2 regions of the Arthrobacter parietis genome follow, and region 2 is predicted to be linked to the other one. Evidence: riboswitches for the same ligand, from Rfam matches in the RefSeq annotation. Region 2 holds a riboswitch; the other holds the start of a gene.

Region 1 (11,214 bases), on a different contig from region 2:
GGGCCCCACGAGGGGGAGGCTTACCCGCCGCAGCACCGTGGTGGGTCCCGCCCCCAGCGTCGCAGCGACGGCCTCGTACCGGGTACCTGCAGTGCGCAGGGCGCCCTCGAGGCTCAGCACGAGGAACGGCAGCGCGACAAAAGTCTGCGCCAGCACGACGGCGGCGGTCGAGAACGCGATGTCCACCCCTAACACCCGCAGCGACTCGCCAAGCAAGCCCTGCCTGCCAAACGTGTAGAGCAGAGCGATACCGCCGACCACAGGCGGCAGCACCAACGGCAGGAGCACGAGCGCCCGGAGGACGCGCTGGCCCCTGAACCGGGTGCGCGCGAGGGCGAACGCCATGGGTACACCGAAAAGGACGCAGAGCAACGTACTTGTTCCTGAGGTCTGGAGGCTCAGGAGCAGCGCGGCGCGTGAGGAGTCGGAGGCTACCAACTCTGCGAACCGGGACCAGTCCACGCGAAGAACGAGTGCGGCGAGCGGCACAATGAGGAACAGGGCACCCGCCGCTGCGACCGCAAGAAGCCAGCGCGGCATTCCGGAATAGACTCCGGTCACTGGTCGGGCTTCCCGAAGCCGTGGGAGGACAGTATCTCCTGGCCGCTCCCTCCAAGGACGAGGTCAATGAAGTCCGAGGCCGAATCCCCGCTGCTTCCAACCGCTGCGATCGGATAGGTATTTACTGCCTGCGCGGCGGCATCGAACGGTACGCCGTCCACGGCGCCGCCCGAGGCGTCAACATCGGTGACATAGACCAGCCCGGCGTCGGCCTGCCCGGAGGAGACCTTGCCAAGGACGTCGGTAACCGAGCCCTCCTCGCTGACGGGCTCAAGCCAGACGCCGCTTACTTCCTGCGCTGCCGCAGCCGCGGCTCCGCAGGGCACCTGCGGAGCGCACAGCACCGTGGCAATACCAGGCTCTGTGAGTGACTCAAGAGATTCGATGCCGAGCGGGTTTCCCGCTGCCACTGCGATGGTCAGCACGTTGGTGGCAAACGTCTTCGACGGCGAGGCCAGCAGGCCCTCGGCAGCTACCTGCTCCATCGTGGCAGTATTCGCCGGGGCGAAGACCTCGGCGGGCGCCCCGGCGATGATCTGCGTCGCCAGGTCCGATGATCCCGCAAGGTTCAGTTGCACGCTCAGCCCTGGATGGACGGCTTCGAATTCAGTGGCGATTTCCTCAAAGGGGGCCTGGAGTGAAGCGGCTGCGTAGACGTTGAGGACGCCATCCGCCGCCGGATCCGTGTTGCTGCAGGAGGCAAGGGCACACACGACGACGACGGCGCTCACCAGCCTGCGCAAGCGGCGCGTCACCGGGGGCCGCCGGCTGATCGGGGTTGAGAGGTGAAATTATCCGCTGATGTCTCAACGATGACGTTAGTTGCTTTGATGACAGCGACAGCAACGGTGCCCGGCTCTATCCCAAGCTCGCGTACCGCTTCGCTGCTCATCAGGGAAACAACCCGGAGCGGTCCGCACTGGAGCTCGACCTGCGACATCACTCTGTCGCTGGTTACCTCTGTCACCAGCCCCACAAAGCGGTTGCGGGCGGACGTTGCAACACCGTGCGGGTCTGCGGGAAGGACAGCGCGATCGCGTGCCAGGCGTGCGAGCTCCAGTCCGTCGACAGAGAGGACACCCGATGAGCGCTTAGCGCCCAGGATTCCATCGTCGATCCAGCGGCGCACGGTATCGGTACTGACGCCCAGAAACTGCGCGGCGTCTCGGATGCGTACATGAGTCATAACATCCAACCTATCGTGGTATGTGCAACCAAATGACCCGTATCTGAACAGATTTTTCCATCCCGGTCGAGACCATGGCGGAATGGGTTTGGGGCGGGGCTTGGTTTCGGGCTAAGATGGTTCGTCGGTCACATGTTCTACAGGAGTTTTCATCAAAAGCGATCTCAGTTCGCCCCTGGTCTTCAATGTCAGGGATCTTGGGCGCAGCCCGGGGAGCATGCGGACAGTCGAAGAACATGTGCCCGCGCCGAAAGATTTTGGTGTGGCGCTCATCGGCGTTCAGGAAGGCTCCAGCATGGAGTTGGACCTGAGGTTCGAGGCTGTACACGAGGGGATCCTGGTATCGGGAACCGTTGACGTCGAAGTATCCGGCGAATGCGGTAGGTGCCTGGACCCGCTCAGCTACGGCACCAGTGTCGATGTGCAGGAACTCTTCTACTACGACGCCCCTGAGATGGCGGAGGATGAAGAGGAGGACCTGCAGCGTCAGGTCGAGAATGACACAGTCAATCTCGAACCGGTGCTGCGGGACGCAGTAGTGACATCGCTGCCGTTCCAACCGGTATGCCGGGAGGACTGCCAGGGTTTGTGCGCTGAATGTGGTGCTCGCCTGGAGGATGACCCCGGACACCGGCACGAGGTCCTTGACCCCCGCTGGGCTGCTCTGACAGGGTTGGCCGGTGCGGCCGCCGGCCCTGAGGCAGCGGAACCAGAAGTTAAGACAGAGTCAGACAAGAGAGAAGAGAGTTAGTCGTGGCTGTTCCCAAGCGGAAAATGTCCCGCTCGAATACGCGTGCACGCCGGTCCCAGTGGAAGGCTGTTGCTCCCAAGCTGGTGAAGACGGTGGAGAACGGTCGCGTCACTTACAGCCTTGCCCACCAGGCCAAGGTTGTCACCGATTCCGCCGGCACTGAGTTGTTCCTTGAGTACAAGGGCCGCAAGGTAGCCGACGTCTAAATGCCAAGAGCACCGGTTTACGGTGCTTGAGGCTTCGATCGCGAAAGCGTCGCCGCGTGGAGAGTTCAGAAGATCTTTTGAAGCGTCTCGGTGTCACTATTGACGCCGAGACGCTTCGTCTTGCCCTGACACATCGGTCCTATGCGTATGAACAGGGCGGAATCCCTACCAACGAACGCCTCGAATTCCTCGGCGACTCCGTCCTCGGGCTTTCGGTCACGGACGCTCTCTACAGGGACAATCCTGATCTTTCAGAGGGTGAACTCGCCAAGAGGCGTTCGGCGGTGGTGAGTACCCGCGCCCTCGCGAAGATTGCCCGCGGCCTCGATCTCGGGCAGCACATCCTCCTGGGACAGGGAGAGAAGCTCACCAATGGCTGGGACAAATCCTCAATTCTTGCTGACACCATGGAAGCCATCATCGGCGCCACCTATCTCAGCAACGGCATGGAGACCGCACGGTGCCTCGTCATGCGCATCATCGGTCCGGTGCTCCGGGACGCCGCAGCCCTTGGCGCCGGAACGGACTGGAAGACCAGCATCCAGGAAATCGCCGCGGCACAGCGCATGGGGGTTATCGACTACAAGGTGACGGGTTTCGGGCCTGACCATGACCGCCGGTTCGAGGCCGTCCTGGTGATCGGCGGAGCGACCTACGGCTCAGGTTCCGGGCGCTCCAAGAAGGAGGCCGAGCAAGAGGCTGCCTCTGCCTCGTGGAAGCTCCTTCAGCCTGAGGTAAACCAACTGCCTCTCGCACACGCGGACGCACAGCTCCGCCACTCCACGTGATCTTTGCACCTCGTTATGCCTGAGCTTCCTGAGGTGGAGGTAGTGCGCAGGGGTCTCGCGCGCTGGGTCCGCGGGCGCCGCATCGAGGCGGTCGACGTCCTGGACCCCCGTTCAATCCGCCGCCATGCCCTCGGCATCGAGGATTTCATTGGAAACCTCATCGGAGCCCGCGTCAGCGATGCCGTGCGTCGGGGCAAGTTCCTCTGGCTGCCCCTTACCCTCACCGATGACGACGGCGGCTCCCGGCCTGCGCCGTCACCGGACCTGGCGTCCTCAAAGGAACTCCCGGACGGCAGGCCGCCAGTTGCGCTCATGGCTCATCTTGGAATGAGCGGCCAGTTGCTGGTCGAGGACCGCACCCAGCCGGACGAGAAGCACCTGAAGGTTCGCCTTCGGCTGTCTCCGGCTGCTGGGCCTCAGCCGGTGCCGGAGGAGCTTCGTTTCGTGGACCAGCGGATCTTCGGCGGGCTTTTTGTCACGAGCATGGTGGCAACAGCTGATGGTCTTCCCGGCGGACTGGGGGAGGACCTCGTTCCCCTGGTGCCGGTTGAAGCGACGCACATCGCACGTGACCCGCTGGACCCTGCATTCTCCTTCGAGGATTTCTATCGCAAGCTGCATTCCCGCCGCACGGGGCTCAAACGCGCCTTGCTCGACCAGACGCTCGTCTCGGGAATCGGAAACATCTATGCCGACGAATCATTGTGGGCAGCGAAGCTGCACTACGCCCGCCCCACTGACACCCTTCGGCGTGCAGAAGCCTCGCGACTGGTCGAGTCGTGTAGGGACGTCATGATCCGGGCGCTCGAGGCAGGCGGCACCAGCTTCGATTCGCTTTACGTAAACGTGAACGGCGCGTCCGGATACTTTGAGCGCGCGCTGAACGCCTACGGGCGGGAGCGGAAGCCCTGTCGGCGATGCTTCGAGAATGGTTTGGATTCCCTGATCCGGCGCGACACCTTCATGAACCGGTCCTCATACACGTGCCCCAGGTGCCAGCCACGGCCGCGTAACGGACGCTGGTGAGCGGCTCCGACGTGACAAAAGTAAGTAAGCTGACTAGATTCGATATCTCAGTATCTCAGTACCCGACACGTCAGGAGTATCGCGATGAAGAACAAGTTGGTTTTTGCAGCAGGTATGGCAGCAGGCTACGTTCTGGGCGCCCGGGCCGGTCGTGCAAGCTATGAGCAGATCAAAGTGAAGGCCAACGAGCTCTGGAACAACCCGAAGGTCCAGGACAAGGTTTCCCAGGCATCGGAGACGGTAAAAACGAAGGCTCCGGAGGTTCAGGCGCAGGCAGAGCAGGCCCTGAAAAAGGCGCAGTCAGCCATGCACCGCAATGGCGATCAGGACGGCCCCAAAAGCGCGCAGGACGAGTACAAAATCTAATCCGGCGCGGCTGAACCGGCGTTTCTCGTGATTGAAATGTGACATCCAGCCCGAAAGAATGTAACGTTATGGACACGCCGGGCTCAAAAGCCCGGCTTCCTTCTGGTGGATTGCCTAATCCTGCCGCCGTCGGAAGGTCCGTTCGCTACACACTGCGGCAGGAGCGGGGGAACCAGATAGCGGGCTTCTTCAGAAGTCCTAGGGGTGAAGACTCACCGGTCCAAGACCGGTAGTCCGGGTGGCTCCCATCCGAATCCGACAGCTAACTCCGCCGGCATTGGGAGAGGCTATTTCCGTGTCCAAAAACCGTCATATCGCACGCCACCGTGCAACCCCGCCCAGCACCATGCAGGTCGTTTCCAAGGCAGTCAGCTCACACGCCGGCACCGTTGGCCGCCCAGCAGCCGTTGTTGTAGCAGCTTCCGGAATCATGTTCGGAGCGGCCCTGCCAGCAAGCGCGGGCACCACCACCTACACCCCAGCACCGTCAGTCGAGGCCAACGTCCAGGCTGCAGCCGCTCCTGTGGCCCCGGCAGCTCCGGTTGCTCCGGCTCCCGTGGCACCGGCTCCGGCCGTCAATGCTCCGACCCACACCGTGCAGTCCGGGGACACCCTCGGCTCGATCGCAGCGAACTATGGCGTCAGCCTGGACGCCGTGTTCGCTGCTAACGGCCTCGGCTGGGATTCGATCATCTACCCGGGTCAGGTCATCAGCCTCTCCGGCAGCGCTGCTGCCGCTCCGGCTCCTGCCGCAGCTCCGGCGCCCGCTCCGGTACAGCAGATTCAGGTAGCAGCTCCGGCAGCCGCGCCTGCAGTGCAGGTACAGGCTGCTGCTGTTGCTCCGGCACCGGTCGAGACCAGCACCATGGGCATCAACCTTGCCTCCAGCAACATCCAGGTTGCAGACAACTCGGGCAGCGCCAGCGGCGCAGGCATCCTCGCGTCGGCTCGGGCACAGCTCGCAGCCGGTGCTATTCAGGACTGCACCGTTCTCCTCGAGAGGGCCCTCGGTACGGGCGACCTCGGACCCACACAGTTCGCTGGCTACGGTACCCCGGTTAGCACACCTGCACCGGGCGACATTGTCATCACGGGCGGACACGTAGCCGTCTACGCTGGCAACGGCCAGGTCATCAGCAGCGGAATGAATGGTGCAAACCTCACCATGCAGCACCCGCTGAGCGATCTGCCGGGCGCCTACTTCGTGCGCGTCTAATCTTCGCCTTAGTCTCTCGTCGCTGGGGAGGACCTGTAAAGGTCCTTCCCAGCGGCATTTAATGAACCAACGCGACAGGTGGCAGGCTGAGGGTCCGATCGCAAACCGTCAGTTATCTGAACATCAGTGCCTGATGCGCGACGCTGAATCGCCATAGTGCGCGGCGAGGCGTGCAAAACCCTCGTCCAGGCTCACCTCCGGAGTCCAGCCAAGCAGGGACCTGGTGTGCCGCTGGTCGAACCAATGGGCCGTTGACAACTGCTCCGCGAGGAAGCGGGTCATGGGAGGCTCGCTGTCGGCCTTGGAAGCGCGCCAGATACTTTCGACGACGCTGCCGGCCGCTCTGCCTGCCCAGCCTGGGATCGATCTCCGGGGTTCCCGGACGCCGCCGGCGGAGCAAATGCGGGTGAGGAGCTCACCGATCGGGCGCGGTTCACCGTTCGTGATGACCAGCGGGGATCCGGAGATGTACTCCATCCGGTCAAGGGCGGCAGCGATGGCCGACGCCGCGTTGTCCACGTAGGTTGTGTCAACGAGCGCGGTTCCACCGGCAAGCAGTGGCAGCCTGCCCGCGCGGGCCCGGCTGAGTACCCGCTCTACCAGCTGGGTGTCACCGGGTCCCCAGACAATATGGGGGCGCAGAACCGCGACCGGCATCTGGCCGTCGTTCGCCTCGAGAGCAAGGATCTCCGCCTGCGCCTTGGTGCGCGCATAGGATCCGCGGGCGAGCTCCGGCTGAGCCGGCCCGGCAACCGCGCCAACCAGCGACGCTCCGGTGTGGGCCACTGACGGCGAGGAAACGTGCACGAAGTGCTGAACGCCCGCGGACCGGGCCGCAGCCAGGAGCCCAGCTGTGCCGAGCACATTGGTGCGGTAGAAAGCATCCGGATTGCCGGTGACAGACACCTTTGCCGCGAGGTGAATGACGGCGTCGACCCCCGCGACAGCGTTCGCAAGGGCGGAACCGTCAGCGAGGTCACCTGCTAGGTCCTCCGCGCCCGGCACACCGGAGGGACGCCGCTGGAAGGTCCTGACATCGCGGCCGTTGCGCAGGAGCAGGGACGCCACCGCGCCGCCCAGCATCCCGCTGGCACCGGTGACGAGGACCTTCACGGCCTCTTCCTCCCACGCCCCTGGAGCGCGTCGCCGGCCCACGCAGCTACTGCTGTACGGTCGATTTTTGCGTTATGCCGGATATCGGTCGGAAGGGCGGACAGCGTCAGGACTGCAGCGAGACGGACTCCGCCCGGCCGGACGACGTCCCGGACCATATCCGACAAAGGGCGAGGAGCCAGGCCCGCCTGATCGGCAGCTTCCACAGGAACGACGACGGCGACAACGGCCTGTGTGCCCGTTGGACCGACACCGACCACGGCCGCCTGGCGAACCTCCTTCAACTGTTCGATCGACTGCTCGGGGCCCACGGGTGTCAGAACGCCGTCTGCGGACGTGATGACGTGTGCAAGCCGGCCCTCCACCCAGAGCCGTCCGTCCGCGTCGAGATGCCCGACGTCCCCGGTGCGGTGCCAGCCCGCGGTGCGTGATGATGCCTGTTCCGTGATCCATAACCGGTAATAGCGGTCTTTGACGTGCGGAGCACGCACGAGGATCTCGCCCGTAACGCCTGGCAAATCCGAGGGCACACCGGTGGCAGTGCCCGTGGGGTCAAGCGCGCTGATGCTGACCTCCGCACCCGGTACCGCTCGTCCAACACAGACGCCGTTCCCGGCTCCTGCTACCGAACTGTCCAGGGCCTCGCGAATGTCCTCGAGCTGTATGTCAGTGACGGGCAGCGCTTCCGTCATGCCGTAGGGCGTGTGCAGTGCGGCACCGGGTACCAATGGCTGCAATTGCTCCAGGAGGTTCACGGGGATAGGGGCTCCCGCAGAAAGCAGCACCCTGACGCGTTGCAAGGCATCCTTGCGGCCGGGGACAATGCCCGAGGCTGTGGCCAGGACGTTGCGCAGGGCAGCGGGGGAAGCGAAAACCATGGTGGCGTCGATGGCCGCGGCGGCATCGGCCAGCGCCCGTGCAGTCAGCGTTCGCGGAGCGGTGACGTCCATATCGGGTGTAACCGAAGCCGCTCCCAGTGCGGGGCCAAGCAGGGCGAAGGGCGCAAAACCAGCAACGAGAGCGCTGCCCGGCGCAAGGTTGAGAGTTGCAGAGAGAGTGTCCCGCATCGCCGACAGCTGGCGGTGTGTGTATACAACACCTTTCGCCGGTCCTGTCGATCCGGAGGTGAACAGGATCGCCGCGTCGGAATCGGGGGCGGGATCATCGCCCGCATAGCTCGGGTGCCCAGCGAGGAGGTCTTCGAGGCGGTGACGCACACCGAGGAGTCGCGCCCGTGGCGCTGCTCCGACGCTGACGCGGGTGCCCGGCCACCCGAACAGCCTGCCGGCGACGAGCGCGCGTTCAATGCCGATGAGGAAGTCCGGCACAGTGCCGCGAACGGCGCGGCTGAGCCCCTTGACCCCCAGCCCGGCGTCCGCGACCACGATCACAGCGCCCAATCTCAGGCAGGCATAAATCAACGTGGTCAGCTCAATGCCCGGGGGAACCATCAGGCTGACCCTGCTTCCCGCCTTGACTCCGATCCGGCTGAGGCCGGCGGCGAGGCGGCTGACCCTGTCCTCCAGTTCCTTCCACGACAGCGAGTCGGCCACCGCACCGTAGCTTCCCATATCTGCCACCGCCAGCATGTCAGCGGTCGGACCGCTGCTCCGCTCGTGGATCTGCTGCCAGAGCGGGGTGAACGCTGCGGAGGGACGGGCGGGACGGCCGTCGTCGTCGTTCTCGGTGCGGTGGTCAAGCCAATCAAAGATTGGCGAGGCGATGTCACGGTCTTCAGCGACCAAATGGCTTGCGCCCTCGAAGCGGTGTATATCAGCCTGCGGAAGGCGTTCCGCCAGGTCATCGAGATAGGTGTCCGAAAAAATCGGATCTGCCGGGCCCCACAGCAGAAACACGGGCACGTCGAGTGTACGGATGGAGTCGGCAATCCGGCTCAACTCCGCGTGGCTTGGGTGCCCGGGACCAACGGGAATGTCAGCGACGAACTGTTCGATGCCTCGGCGCCGTGCGGCTGTCCGGTAAGGCAGGCGGTAAGCCGCCCGTACATCCCGGCTGAGACGCGGGCGGGCCAGCGCAAGCGTTGTATCGAGGAAAGCGGTTGTTGTCGACGTTCCCACCCGGTGCACGGCGCCGCTGAGAGCGAGGCGCAGCGGCGCGGGAATGGGGGAGCCCGGGTTCTGGTGGATTGCCGTATTGGTCAGGACGACGGCGGTGAGGTTCGCGCGATTGCGGTCGGCGAAGCCAAGGCTGACGACGCCGCCCCAGTCGTGTCCAACTGTCACTAGAGGTCCGCTGAGCCCGACCGCGGAGACGAAATCCTCGAGGTCGCGTACGCGGTCGGCGAGACGCCGGGCGCGTCCGGTCCGTTCGGAATAGCCCATCTCGAGCTGGTCAACGGCGATGACCCGCCAACCGTGCTCGGCACCCGCGGCCAGCAAGCTGCGCCAGAGGTAGGACCAGGTGGGATTGCCGTGGACACAGAGCAGCGTGCCGCGGAGATCACCGGTTACGGAGGCCAGGTTGTCCAGGTAGTGCCACCGGTTGATGGTTCCAGCCGGATCAACGTCGGCTGTGGACGGCACGTCGAGGTAGGCCGACCACGACGGGTCGACGCCGGGAAGTTCTACCACTCAATCTCCAGCATCGCGGTGTTGAGGCCGGAGCCCACACCCATGCACAGCACGCGGTCGCCGGTAGTAAGCCGCTGGGCTTCCGCGGCGAGCGTCATGGGCAGTGACGCCGGCCCGACGTTGCCCCAGAGAGGGAAGGTCTGGGGGACCCGGGCTGGATCGAGATCGACGGCTTCGATGATTGCCTTGGTATGGGTGGTACTCACCTGGTGGGTGACATAGCGGTCCATGTCCGACCAGTTCCAGTCCTGTTGGGCTTCGGTCCAGGCGTCAACCACCAGCTCCAGGCCGCCGTCGAGCAGCCCCTGTGCGTCCGTATACATGCCGTCGATACCTCCGACGCACAATTCGTGATGCTCAGTACCGGCACGCGCCACTCCGCCGAGGACGCGGTGGGAGCCCGGGTGGAGATCCGCCGGGCCCAGAATGGCGGCGGCTGCGCCGGAACCTAAGGTCAGCGTTGCAAACTCCTGCATGAAACTCTCACGCGTGGCCGTTGGCTCATTCAGCCGCCGAAGGGTGGCTTCCTGGGTGGCCTGGGCGTCTTCACCATTGACCACCATGGCGTACTGGATCTGGCCGGCTTCGATCATGTTTGCCGCCAGGGTCATCCCATTGACGAAACCCAGACACGCGTTGGCGACATCAAAATTCATGGCGGAGGACGGCAGCCCCAGACCGTTGTGGATCTTCACCGCAACGGATGGTTCGAGATTGGTGCGGGAGACCGAGGTGTTGATCAGCAGCCCGATCTGGGAAGCCGCGATACCTGTTGATGCGAGGGCCTTGGCGCCCGCTTCGATGGCGCCGTCTTCGAATCCCGTTCCGGGTGCCCACCAGCGCCGCTCGGTGATTCCCGCCACGCGCTGCAAAAGCCCTTTGGACAGCCGGAGCCGTTTCAGGGCCGGAGAGAGGATGCGATCGAATTCCGCAGACGTGACGATGACCGGTGCCTCAACACTTTCCACGCCGAGGAGCGCGGTGTTGTGATGTCGGAAGTTGAAATTACCGGTCAAATTTCCTGCCTCGTGTCCGTCTATTCCCTGTGCGGGTGGTCCGCTGGTCCGCTGTTCGCTGCACCGGAACCGATAGCGCTTTGCCGGCAGTGGATGCCAATCTGAAAATGATAAGCATACTTCGGTTACTAACGTTCCTGAGGAAAGCCTAGTTCCTCCGGCAGATAACGGCACGTTGACACCGGAGATACGCGGGTGGAGCTGCGTGGGTAAATGCCGTGAAACCGGCTGTGAACGCAGTAGATTATGGGTAACAATCCCTTTTTGGAGACCCGAGACCCGTGCACCTGAAAAGTCTGACCGTTCGAGGCTTCAAGTCTTTTGCCTCTGCGACGACCTTCGACTTTGAACCTGGAGTCACCGCCGTCGTCGGTCCCAACGGATCCGGCAAATC
Region 2 (11,214 bases):
AGATCATCACGCGCGCGGGCCACCGTATCCACGTGGCCGCCCAGCATGGTGAGCAGGCCGGGCAACTGCGGGCCGAACGTATCGCGAACCTGGCCCGCCTCGGGCAACCCTGCCTCGATCACTTCATCACCGGTCAACAGCAGGGACACCCGTGGCGCACGGAGAACGGGAAGCGTGTCATACCCGCAGACTGCGGCCAGCGCGATCTGCGCGGGATTGAGCACCGCACCGGCAGCTATGGCCTGCGCTCCCTCTGCCGCTTCCTCACCTGCCGGGCGGATATGTTCGTTCTCGAGCGGCTCGTCGGGGCGGGCACGGTCATTGCGGGTGAGCATGCCATCCCGGATGGCTCCGTGCTCAGAACGAAGAATTCCGGTAGCCCCTCGGGGCACCACGCCGCCTGTAAGGATGAACGTGGCCTGACCGGGTTCCAGCGTGGCGTAGCCGGACTTCTTGTGCTCGTGTGCCCGGTGCCAGGGGCTCTCATCCTCCTGAACGGGTGTGATCAGCATCCACGGCGGCTCACCGCTGAGCGCCCAACCGTCCATCGCCGAGGACGCGTAGTGCGGGATGGGCTGCAGCGCCACGACAGGTTCAGCAAGGGTCTGGCCGAGAGCGTCCGCGAGGTTCACGGTCTGTACAGGCTTAGGAGATGCCGATTCATACGCCAGCCGCCGGGCCTCCTGCCAGCTCAACTCGTGCCCTGCACTGCTCATCGGCGGTCTTCCGACCCGGCGACGGGCGGGCACGCCGCATGGGCGGCCCGCAGCGCTGACCGCATGGCCGTTCCGCTGTCTGCCTGCCCGATCCCGACGGCCATTCCGGCTGCATAACCGGCGATGAACGTGGTGAGCGGCGCTGCGGGTCGAACAACCGAGTGCGCCGCCTGACCGGCCAGCGCCAAAACGGCATCGACATCGACCTCGATGCCCTCGAGTTCAAACGTTTCCAGAAGCTTCTCGCTCCACTGCCTGAGCAGGCGTTCCCGATCCTCCATGGTGAACCTTCCGCTATCTGCCCGCGCCTGGCTCCTCCACCCCGAACTGCCGGGCATCGGACCACGTATCAATGTCAGTGGTTGAGCCCGCGGGAACTTCGACTGGACTCCATGTCACCCTAGCAAGGAGCGCGCGCATAGACAGATTCCTTACTTCCTGCTTTTCCACTGTGGCCAGGTCAGCCCAGCGGTACAGTGCGGCAAGCGGTTGGTCCCTGCCGCCGTCGTGAGCCAGAACCGAGGCGCCCGTTTCAGCGGCGCCTAGCATGAGTGCAGGCAGTGCGTCGCTGATCCGCGGCATGTCGCACGCAAGCACAAGCACCCAGGGCGCGGGATCGGTCATCAGATGTACGACGGCGGCGCTCACCGCCGCTGCCGGCCCCCCGAAGGGCGGGTCTTCCCGTACCAGTTCCGCCCGGGGCGGCAGATCGGGCGCCGGTCCGCCAACAACGACAAGCCGCCGGGCTTCATTCAGAGCGCTGCAGGTTCGTTCCAGAAGGGAGAATCCATCGACGATCAGGGTTGACTTGGCGACCCCTCCGAGCCTTGAGGACCTGCCTCCTGTGAGCACAACGGCGTCGTACATCAACTCGCTGGCGCCACCGACACCGGCGGCAATGCTACCGGCGCCCCGGCCGTCGCGTGTATTGCTCACGCGGCGTTGTCAGCGGGCAGGAATTCGCTCCACTGCGGCAGCGGTTTTTCCAATTCCCGGATCTGCCAGAACGTCCCCCGGGGCGGCGTAGGCACAATTCGCAGGGACCAACCCAGCGAGGCCAGTGTCTTGTCACCCTTGGCGTTGTTGCAGCGTAGGCAGCAGGCCACCAGATTCTCCCAACTGTCCTCGCCCCCACGCGATCGCGGAACAACGTGATCAATGGTCGAGGCAGGCTTGCCGCAGTAGGCGCACAGGTGGTTGTCACGCCGGAGCACTCCACGGCGGGTCGCGACGGTGCCGCTACGGTAGGGGATCTTCACATACCTGTTGAGGAGGATGACTGATGGCCGCGACAGCACTTCGTTGGGGCCCACTACCGGGTCCTCCCCTTCTGCGACGACGCTGGCCTTGCCCGTAAGAACAAGCACGAGCGCCCGGCGGAAGGTCACGACCGCCAGTGGTTCGTATCCAGCATTCAGAACGAGAGTGCGCATGCACATTCCTCTTTGCCATCCATAGCCGCAGGATTGAATCCCTGAGGTCCCTGAAGCTACGGCGAAGGTACTTCGGATTGACAGTGCAAGAGTAAGCCGTTGCCGGGAGGATCCGTCAATCGCCACGCACGACAAAGCCCTCCGCCTGATAGGCAGAGGGCTTTGTCGAGGGAGGGTAAGGGAGATCAGCCGCCAACGCGGATGTAAACACCGCCGGAGCCGAGTTCTGCAGGTGCCACAACGGTCTGGTTGCCATTGAAACCACCGTGAACGGCCTGCCCTCCACCGATGTATACAGCGATGTGGGCTGCGCCCATGCCACCGTCAGCGTAGTAGATGAGGTCGCCGGGAATAGCTTCCGCGGCGCTGACCGTGCGGCCGAGGGAGAGATAGCCGGCCGGCCATCCATGGAAGTTGATGCCGGCAGCGGCAAGGGCGTTGCTGGCGAGGCGGGTGCAGTCCTGGATTACTCCGAGCTGACCCTGCGCAGCGGCAGCAATGGTGGCGGCTACACCCGAGGAGACCTGGGGAGCTGCGGGCGCGGGCTTCTCGGCGACAGCAGCCGGTGCAGCAACAGGAGCCGCTGCCTGTATGGCGACAGCGGCCTCCGCTACGACGGCGGGTGCTGCTTCTGCGACTGGAGCTGTCTCCGCCACCGGAGCGGCTTCGATGATCTGGGCCTGCGACTGCACAACAGGTACAGCCTCGACAACAGGGGCAGCCACAGTGGGCGCCGCCACTGCCTTGACGGCAGCCTTGTTGAAGGAGATTTTGGCATCCGCCGGGGCCTGAATCGGGGCCTTGGCGCCCTGAACCTCAAGCGTGGTGGTGACGGTGTTGCGCTCCGCGGGCAGCTCCACAGCGTTGGCCGCGACTCCGCTGGAAAGAACGAGGCCCGAAGCCGCCGCGATGACGGCTGCCTGGCGACCTACACCGCCGGCGTTGTCACTGACTGCGCGGGCAATGGAGGAGAGGTGGGCTGAACGCTGCACTTCGGCGCGGTGGCGCGCTATGGCACGGGTGTTAGAGGTCATGTGTGTGCTCCAGGTATCTGTTCTTAGCTAACGCGGACGAAGCTAGAGCCAGCGAGATCGGACAGGCTGTGCAGCCCGGTATTCATACCGTTCAGGCCACCGCTGATGACCTGGCCGTTACCTACGTAGATGGCAACGTGACCTGCGGAGACAACGAGGTCACCGGGTGCAGGAGTGGAAACGACTGAGCCGAAAGCGAAGAAATCGCTCGGCGCGATGTCCCCGACCGACTTGCCGATTGAGCGCAGTGCCTTCTCAACCATGGCGGTGCAATCCTGGGCAACGCCGATCTGCGAGTAGGCCGAGCCTACGAGCGCTGCGCCGATTCCGCTGGAGGTGGGCGCCTCGACGGGAGCCGGAGCCTCAGCGGCGGGAGCCTTTACCTCAACCTCTGCCTGGGGAGCTGCCGCAACCTCGACGGCGGGCTCAACGACCGGGGCCGGAGCGGCCACAGCTGCTTCATTCTGAACTACTGCTTCAGCCTGCACTGTGACGGCTGGGGCGGGCTCAACAGCCTCGACGACCGGAGCTGCTACAGCTTCAACGGCTGCTCGCTCGAAGGTGACGGTTGCGTCAGCGGCGGCGCTGACGCTGACCGGCTGAGCTGCCACGGCACTGAGGGTCTTGACTGCCTGGGCCGAGCGCTGGGCGTCAGAAGCGCCATGAGCCGGAAGGCCTGCGGTGAGGACGAGTCCGGAAGCAGCGACGATGACTGCTGCCTGGCGTCCTACGGAACCTGCGTTCGAAGACACAGCCCTGGAAATGGCTGCGAGCGAATTTGTATGAGCCGGAACCGCACGATGGCGCCCCAGCGCAGAGCTATTTGACACGTTGAATTGCCTCTCCCTACGCCTGCGAGGTGAGCTGTCGGATTCGGATGGGAGTCACCCGGCCGCGGATCGTCTCAGATCCAGCGACTTAACCCCAAGGACTTCAAGAAGAAGCCCACAATTGGTTCCCCCGCCCCTGCCATGCGATTGTTGCGAACGGAACTCGTACAGTGGCAGAGCTAGGCGATCTGCACGAGTGCGCCGAACCCCCTGCGATTCGGCACGAGTTAGACGGTACATCAGTTCTCTGGCTATGTCACATTCCGGTCACGGAACGGTGTGTTCATGATTACGACGCGGCCAACCGGCGCGGAAAATGACTCAGAGCCAGCCGAGCGGATCGACGTTTTTGCCGTCGACAAGGACCTCAAAATGCAGGTGGCATCCGGTTGAGGCGCCTGTGGAACCCACGCGTGCTATCGCGTCGCCACGCTCCACAATCTGGCCCACCGCCACGTCCATGGCCGACAGGTGGTTGTAGGTGGTTTCCAGTCCGTTGGCATGCTTGATCACCACACGGTTGCCGCCCCCGTATGCGTGCCAGCCTGCAAACGTGACGGTGCCGGCCGCAGCCGCCAAGACAGAGGTCCCGCAGGCTTCGCTCATGTCCTGTCCGGTGTGGAGTTCCCCTGCACCGGTGATTGGGCTGATCCTGGTTCCGAAAGCGGAGCTCATCACCATACGGTCCAAGGGTGCTGAGAGAGAGCCCTTGGCCTCCGCAGTCACGATGTCTCCACCGGATGCGGAAACGATCTCGGCAAGCTTCGCATCGGGATCGAAGGTGCTGTGCAGTGCCGCGCGGTCAAATGAGACATCCGCACCGGCGGCAGCCTGCACTGGCTGCAGTTCTTCCTGCTCAGCTGCAGCAGCCACGGTTTGCGCTTCAGCGGGCACCACTGCGGCGGTGGTGGGCAGCGCAACCGTGAGCACCATGCCAGAGGCAGCGGCCGCAATGGCAACCTTCTGGCTGAGTCCGGCGAAGGAAACGTCGCGGCGAGTGCTGGCTGCGCGGCGTCGTCGTTCGGTGCGTTGGGCATCACGGGGGCGTAAGGAAACTACCGGGGCTACCGTTCCGGTGCGGGCTTCACGGCGGGGCAGCGGATTATCCGGGCAGGTGGAAACCGGCGCCGGGAAAGCGTTGATTTCAGTGCACACCGGGCTGGACGGCGCTGCTGCGTTGTCCGCAGCCTGACGTGCCAAGCGCTCAGCTCGTTCCCGCCTATGCGCATCGCGTGGCCGCGCTTCAGCGACCGGGGTGCTCGCACGGCGGCGCCCCGAAGCAGTGTTCGACAAGGAGACCCTTTCTCATTTTTTGCCTGCGAAGTTAGCTGTCGGATTCGAGTATGAGAAGACTCGGTTCAGATCCCTGCGGTGTGGCAGCATCCGAACTTCACCCCAAGGCCATGGCATGCCATGACCGGTTGTGGGTCCTCCGCCCCTGTCCATCTGTGTAACACTGCGTTCGCTGACAGGGTTAGGCAGGCGAACCAGGTAACGCTGGAGTATCAGCGCCAGGAACCAACTATAGCCGTGAGCGCCGGAAAGTAATCATTTCGTAACCATGCTGTGGATATCCTTCGGGAATCCAGAGCCTTCCGGTCCGGCGCCTCAGAACTGCGGCTGAACCGCCACAAAAACATGCGAAGCAACTTCCGGCGGCAACTCCAGCGCACCCTCCACGCCGGGCACCCGAACGGACACGTAGTCTCCCACTGCCTGCAGGGTCATCTGCGCTCCGGGACGCAGACCGCCTTCGTCCAGTTGGGTCAGCAGTTCGGGATCCACCTGAATGGGTTCGGCCAGCCGGACAAGGGTCACAATCGAACCCGCATTGTAGTTTGCCATCGTGTCCGTAAGCGTGCGCACGCCCAAGGTGAACGCTTCCGACGGGGTACCGCCCAGGGCCTCAAGGCCAGGGATGGGATTGCCGTAGGGTGATTCGGTCGGCTGGCCCAGCAGCTCATACAGGCGCCGCTCAACCCGCTCGCTCATCACGTGTTCCCACCTGCACGCCTCATCGTGGACGTAGGCCCAGTCCAGGCCGATGACATCGGAGAGCAGCCGTTCCGCCAGCCGATGCTTGCGCATCACCTCGGTGGCCCGCCGGCGCCCGAGCTCGGTCAGTTCAAGGTGACGGTCGCCGGTCACCACTACGAGTCCGTCACGTTCCATCCGACCGACAGTCTGCGAGACCGTCGGGCCTGAGTGACGAAGGCGCTCGGCGATCCGGGCACGCAGCGCAACGATGTTTTCTTCCTCAAGTTCAAGGATTGTCCGCAGATACATCTCGGTGGTGTCGATGAGGTCCGTCATTTGCGGGGTTCAGCTCCTTGGCACTGGTGCGGTTTGAGCGTTGATGCAGCGGCTGCCTGCAGTGCCCAACAGATGGGCCGCCGTCGTCATCCCTACGCCCCACAAGGTTAACCCATTTACACAGCGTCACCCGCCCCGCTGATCCGGGCGCATCCGAAGCCGGTCACAATGCATCTGCGCTGAGCGTGCTGGGGCAGAATGGTCTGCGACCCCATCGCAAGCAACCTCCCTGGAGTAACCATGAGCGATCCCGCCGACATCCGCATCCCCGCCGAGCTGCTGCCGCAGGATGGCCGGTTCGGTGCGGGTCCCTCCAGAACGCGCCCCGAGCAGCTGGAAGCGCTGAACCGGGCAGGAACGGCCCTGCTTGGAACCTCACATCGGCAGGCACCGGTCAAGAATCTGGTGGGTTCGGTCCGGGCCGGTTTGATGGACTTCTTCGGCGCCCCGGAAGGCTACGAAGTGATTCTCGGTGTTGGAGGGTCCACTGCTTTTTGGGATGTCGCCTCCTTCGGTCTCGTTGAAGCGCGTGCGCAGCATCTCTCCTTTGGTGAGTTCGGATCCAAGTTCGCAGCGGCGACGTCCAAGGCACCATTCCTGGGCGAGTCAACGGTCATCACCTCTGACCCCGGCTCCCGGCCGGTGCCCGTCGCGGAGCCGGGCATCGACTTCTATGCCTGGCCGCAGAACGAAACCTCAACCGGTGTGGCGGCGCCGGTCGAGCGGGTGGCGGGCGCGGATCACGGCGCGCTCATCTGCATCGATGCAACCTCCGCTGCCGGCGGGTTGTCGGTGGACGTCTCAGAGGCTGACGTGTACTACTTTGCTCCGCAGAAGAACTTCGCGTCCGACGGCGGACTCTGGCTTGGCCTCTTTTCCCCCGCTGCACTCGAAAGGGCAGCGGCGATCAAGGCTTCGAAGCGCTGGATCCCGGACTTCCTCGACCTTAAGACGGCGATCGACAACTCACGCCTGAATCAGACCTACAACACACCGGCACTGTCCACGCTTGTGACACTCAATGCTCAGATCGAGTGGCTCAACAGCAACGGCGGGCTGGATTTCGCAGCCGCGCGAACCGCTGATTCCGCCGGCCGCATCTACAGTTGGGCTGAGTCCTCCGCCGTTGCCGCGCCCTTTGTGCAGAACCCGGACCACCGCTCCAACGTCATCGCGACGATCGACTTCGCGGAGACTGTTGACGCTGCCGCCGTAGCCAGGACCCTCCGCGCAAACGGGATTGTCGACGTCGAACCGTACCGGAAGCTGGGCCGCAACCAGTTGCGCATCGCCACCTTCGTGGCAATCGAGCCCGCCGACGTATCGGCGCTGCTGGAATGCATTGACTACGTGGTGGAGCGTTCCTAGCCGTTCCGTTCCGCAGTATTCCGCGCTGTCGCGGCAAGGGTCAGTTTGAGCCGCCGCGGCGAGGGATGGATGAGACGGACCCGCACGTGATGCGACCGCGCTACCCAGGCCAGCCCGGCCACCGCGGCCACGAAGCCCGACGCCGCAGCGACCACCAGTCCCCACCGCGGCCCGTAGGCGTTGGTCACCCAACCGACGATGGGCGCTCCGATAGGCGTCCCGCCCAGGAAGATCGCAAAGTACAGGGCCATGACCCGGCCGCGCATCTCCTGCACGGTTGTGGTCTGAACGTAGGCGTTGGCGCTGGTCATCAGCGTCAGCGCGAAGAGTCCCACTGGAACAAGGGCCAGCCCGAAAAGCCAGACGGACGGTGCCAGCGCAGCCAGCAGGCACGCGAAGCCAAAGGCACCGGCTGCTCCGAAGACGAACCTGAGCCGCGGCCGGTCCCGCCTCGCCGAAAGCAGCGCCCCCGCCACGGAACCCACCGCCATGATCGAGGACAGCGTGCCGAAGACTCCCGCGCCTGTTCCGAACTCAGTGCGTGCCATCGCCGCAATATAGACGGCGAAGTTCAAGCCGAAGGTTCCGACCACGAAAATTGCGAACATCACCATCATGAGATCCGGCCGCTGCTGCACATAGCGGAAACCTGCTCGGATCCTCCCGCGACCGGGCGCCGAGCGGTTGAGTACACGCAGTTCTTTTTGACGGATAGTGACGAGGACGAAGATCATCGCCCCGAACGTCACTGCGTTGATCAGGAAGACCCAGCCGGGCCCTACGGCAACCGTGAGTAAACCCGCAACTGCGGGACCGAACATCCGAGCGCCGTTGAAAGAGGCGCTGTTCAGGGCCACCGCGTTGGGAAGGTAATCATCGCGCACCAGTTCGGAGACGAAGGCCTGGCGCGCGGGAGCGTCAATGGCGGAGACGACGCCCAGAGCAAGCGCAAACGCGTAAACATGCCACAGCTCCGCCAGGCCGAGCACCACGAGGAGGCCCAGCCCTACGCCGAGCGCCGCCATCGCGGCCTGGGTTCCCATCAATAGCTTGCGGCGATCAACGGAGTCAGCGATCAGCCCGGCCCACGGAGCTATGAAGAGCTGCGGCCCCAACTGCAAGGCCATGACAATACCCATAGCCGCGGCGTCCTGATCGGTGAGGATGTCATAGACAAGCCAGTCCTGGGCTGTGCGCTGCATCCAGGTGCCCACGTTGGAAATCAGGGCGCCGATGAACCAGAGCCGGTAGTTGTGGATATGCAGGGATCGGAACATGCCCATCAGGCAGCCTTCCTTTCCGCGCTCCCCCACACCTCAGGCAACTGGAGATTCGCCTCCAGGGGCGGCCTCGGCGTCAGTCTCAGCAACGTCAACCTCCGGAACCCGTGCGGCGTCCTCCGAAGTTGCATCTTCCGGAGTTGCATCTTCCGGCGTTACGGCTTTCGGTGCTGCCGAGTCTTCCTCCGCTGTGTCCTCCGGGCGAACGCGTTCAGACCAGGGCACCCAGTCAGGCGCCAAAAGTGCGTTTTCGGAGGGCAGCAGCCCTACTTCACAGACCGTGGCGTCCTTGCTGCGCGGAACCCGCGCCAGGGTTGCGAACCAGTGCCAGCCCTCGTACCCGGGGACGTGTGCGGCGAAGCGATGCGTCACGAGCCGCTCGGCATCGGGGAAAGCACCGACATGCTCCCCCACCTCATGTTCCCCGGCAACCTCCAGCAGGCCATTCCGCGCGGCGTCCACCGCCGCAGCCAGCACAGCGTCAGGCCTGGACGGCTTACGGACCGGCCTGCGCTTTGCTGCAGGCGCTGCGGGGGCCGCCGTCGCGACGGGCTCCGCCTCAGCTGTTTCCATTGATGCCGGGGTTTCACTCATGCGGGCTAAACGTCCAGATCATCCGCGACCGCGCGCAGCACTGCGGCGACCTTCGCGGAGTGCGACTTGTCCGGGTACCGCCCGCGCCGCAAACCGTTGGACACATCATCCAGCAGCCGGATCAGATCCTCGGTGATCACGGCCATGTCATCAGCGTTCTTGCGCGTTGCCTTGGCAACCGAGGGCGGCACGTCAAGAATGCGTGCGGACAGCGCCTGGAGACCCTTGCGTCCGTCAGCGACTCCGAACTCGAGCCGCGTTCCGACCTTGACTTCAGTCACGCCGGCCGGAAGCGCCGAGGCATGCAGGAACACTTCCTTGCCGTCATCCGTCGCCAGGAAACCGAAACCCTTCTCGGAGTCGAACCATTTGACCTTGCCGATAGGCACGTAATTACCTCGTTCTCGAACTACTTGCGCGCAAGCCGTTGGCGCTTCACCAATGGTTACCGAGGGCAACCGGAAGGGTGTCAGTCAGCCGGGGCTGCGCAGGGAAAAAGTCTGCCTTAACAGGATACCCGGCACTGACGGGCGAAATGGGCGATCCGCGTCCTTGTACGCTAGGAGCATCATGTCGCAAAACCCTTCCTCTGTCCCTGCCGCCAACGATGACGGCGGCCGCAACACCCGGCGTGCGCGGCTGGCCCTGCTCATTGCCGCGGTCGGCTTCGCGGTCCTCGGCCTGCTGTCCCTGGTGGCGGTACTCTTCTCCGCGTGGGCCGGCGCGGAGGCTTGGCCGGGATTTGTTACCGCTGCCTATTTCTTTCTGCCGCTCGGCTTCCTGTTGATGGCTGCCAGCGTGGTTGTCAGCGTTCTTAGGCGCGGGCGCAGCTGAGTTTTCCCTATAGTCGCCGCTGGATTCCCATTTCCTACGGGCGCCCACGCCCAGACATCGGCAGTCATCTCACCGCCGCCCGGTGCGAGTAACGTTAATCCGGTGTCCGCTATCCGTGCTCTTGCCGAGGACCTTGTTTCCCGCAGCGACGCCGAACTCCGAAGGCTGATGTCCGCGCGCCCGGATGTTGTCCTGCCGCCGGTGCCGGATTTTGCAGCCCTCGCGGCCCGGGCCTCGACCCGGGTAAGCGTCCAGCGTGCCCTTGAGGGCTTGAATACTCCGCAGCTCATGGTGCTCGAGGCAGTAGTGCTCACCACCAACCTCGACGCGGCCGTCGGTGCCACAGCCACAGGCCTCAAGGCGTCCATATCCTCGATGACGGCGAAGACGCTCGAGCCCTTTCTCACTCAGCTTCACGAGGTGGCGCTCCTGCGAACCGGCCCCGCGGCCAGGGGCCGCCGCTCCTACTTCCCCCTTGAATCCCTTCACGAAGCGCTTGGTCCCTACCCTGCAGGCCTTGGACGTCCGCTGGCCTTGCTGGCCCAGCAGTACCCGGAGTACGCCGCGCGGATGGCGGCCGGACTGGAACTACTGTCCGCTTCCGGGATTCCTGGTGCAGCGGGTCCGTCCGCATCCGATCCCGCAACTACCCTCGCGGCGATCCTCGACACATCCTGGGACGCTGTGCTGGAGGCGGCTCCCAGCGCAACGGGTGACCTGCTGGAAAAACTCGCGGCCTCTCCGGTGGGCTCGGCAAAGGCAGGCGCATCAAGCACGGCGACGCCCCTTGAGTGGCTTCTTGAGCGCGGACT

What was found. Region 2 has a riboswitch for cyclic di-AMP ahead of ABFX19_RS14485 (M23 family metallopeptidase). Riboswitches for the same ligand answer to the same signal wherever they lie in the genome.
Region 1: another riboswitch for cyclic di-AMP. It lies ahead of ABFX19_RS09465 (LysM peptidoglycan-binding domain-containing protein); the one in region 2 lies ahead of ABFX19_RS14485 (M23 family metallopeptidase).

The regions. Positions count from the first base shown of each region.
Region 1 is NZ_BAAAON010000002.1:269,450-280,663, forward strand. It holds gene ABFX19_RS09425 (ABC transporter permease) at 1-540, opposite strand, end outside; gene modA (molybdate ABC transporter substrate-binding protein) at 558-1,316, opposite strand; gene ABFX19_RS09435 (TOBE domain-containing protein) at 1,313-1,747, opposite strand; gene ABFX19_RS09440 (YceD family protein) at 1,965-2,498, shown strand; gene rpmF (50S ribosomal protein L32) at 2,501-2,704, shown strand; gene rnc (ribonuclease III) at 2,761-3,492, shown strand; gene mutM (bifunctional DNA-formamidopyrimidine glycosylase/DNA-(apurinic or apyrimidinic site) lyase) at 3,508-4,518, shown strand; gene ABFX19_RS09460 (hypothetical protein) at 4,603-4,884, shown strand; cyclic di-AMP (ydaO/yuaA leader) riboswitch at 4,996-5,175, shown strand; gene ABFX19_RS09465 (LysM peptidoglycan-binding domain-containing protein) at 5,180-6,100, shown strand; gene ABFX19_RS09470 (NAD-dependent epimerase/dehydratase family protein) at 6,224-7,213, opposite strand; gene ABFX19_RS09475 (alpha/beta fold hydrolase) at 7,210-9,804, opposite strand; gene ABFX19_RS09480 (3-oxoacyl-ACP synthase III) at 9,798-10,820, opposite strand; gene smc (chromosome segregation protein SMC) at 11,102-11,214, shown strand, end outside.
Region 2 is NZ_BAAAON010000003.1:495,492-506,705, forward strand. It holds gene ABFX19_RS14455 (molybdopterin molybdotransferase MoeA) at 1-716, opposite strand, end outside; gene ABFX19_RS14460 (DUF6457 domain-containing protein) at 713-997, opposite strand; gene mobA (molybdenum cofactor guanylyltransferase) at 1,011-1,652, opposite strand; gene ABFX19_RS14470 (HNH endonuclease) at 1,649-2,149, opposite strand; gene ABFX19_RS14475 (NlpC/P60 family protein) at 2,335-3,183, opposite strand; gene ABFX19_RS14480 (NlpC/P60 family protein) at 3,207-3,935, opposite strand; cyclic di-AMP (ydaO/yuaA leader) riboswitch at 4,019-4,178, opposite strand; gene ABFX19_RS14485 (M23 family metallopeptidase) at 4,335-5,213, opposite strand; cyclic di-AMP (ydaO/yuaA leader) riboswitch at 5,311-5,504, opposite strand; gene ABFX19_RS14490 (iron-dependent transcriptional repressor DtxR) at 5,622-6,326, opposite strand; gene serC (phosphoserine transaminase) at 6,567-7,694, shown strand; gene ABFX19_RS14500 (MFS transporter) at 7,691-8,977, opposite strand; gene ABFX19_RS14505 (DUF3027 domain-containing protein) at 9,011-9,568, opposite strand; gene ABFX19_RS14510 (cold-shock protein) at 9,574-9,957, opposite strand; gene ABFX19_RS14515 (hypothetical protein) at 10,139-10,402, shown strand; gene ABFX19_RS14520 (helicase-associated domain-containing protein) at 10,505-11,214, shown strand, end outside.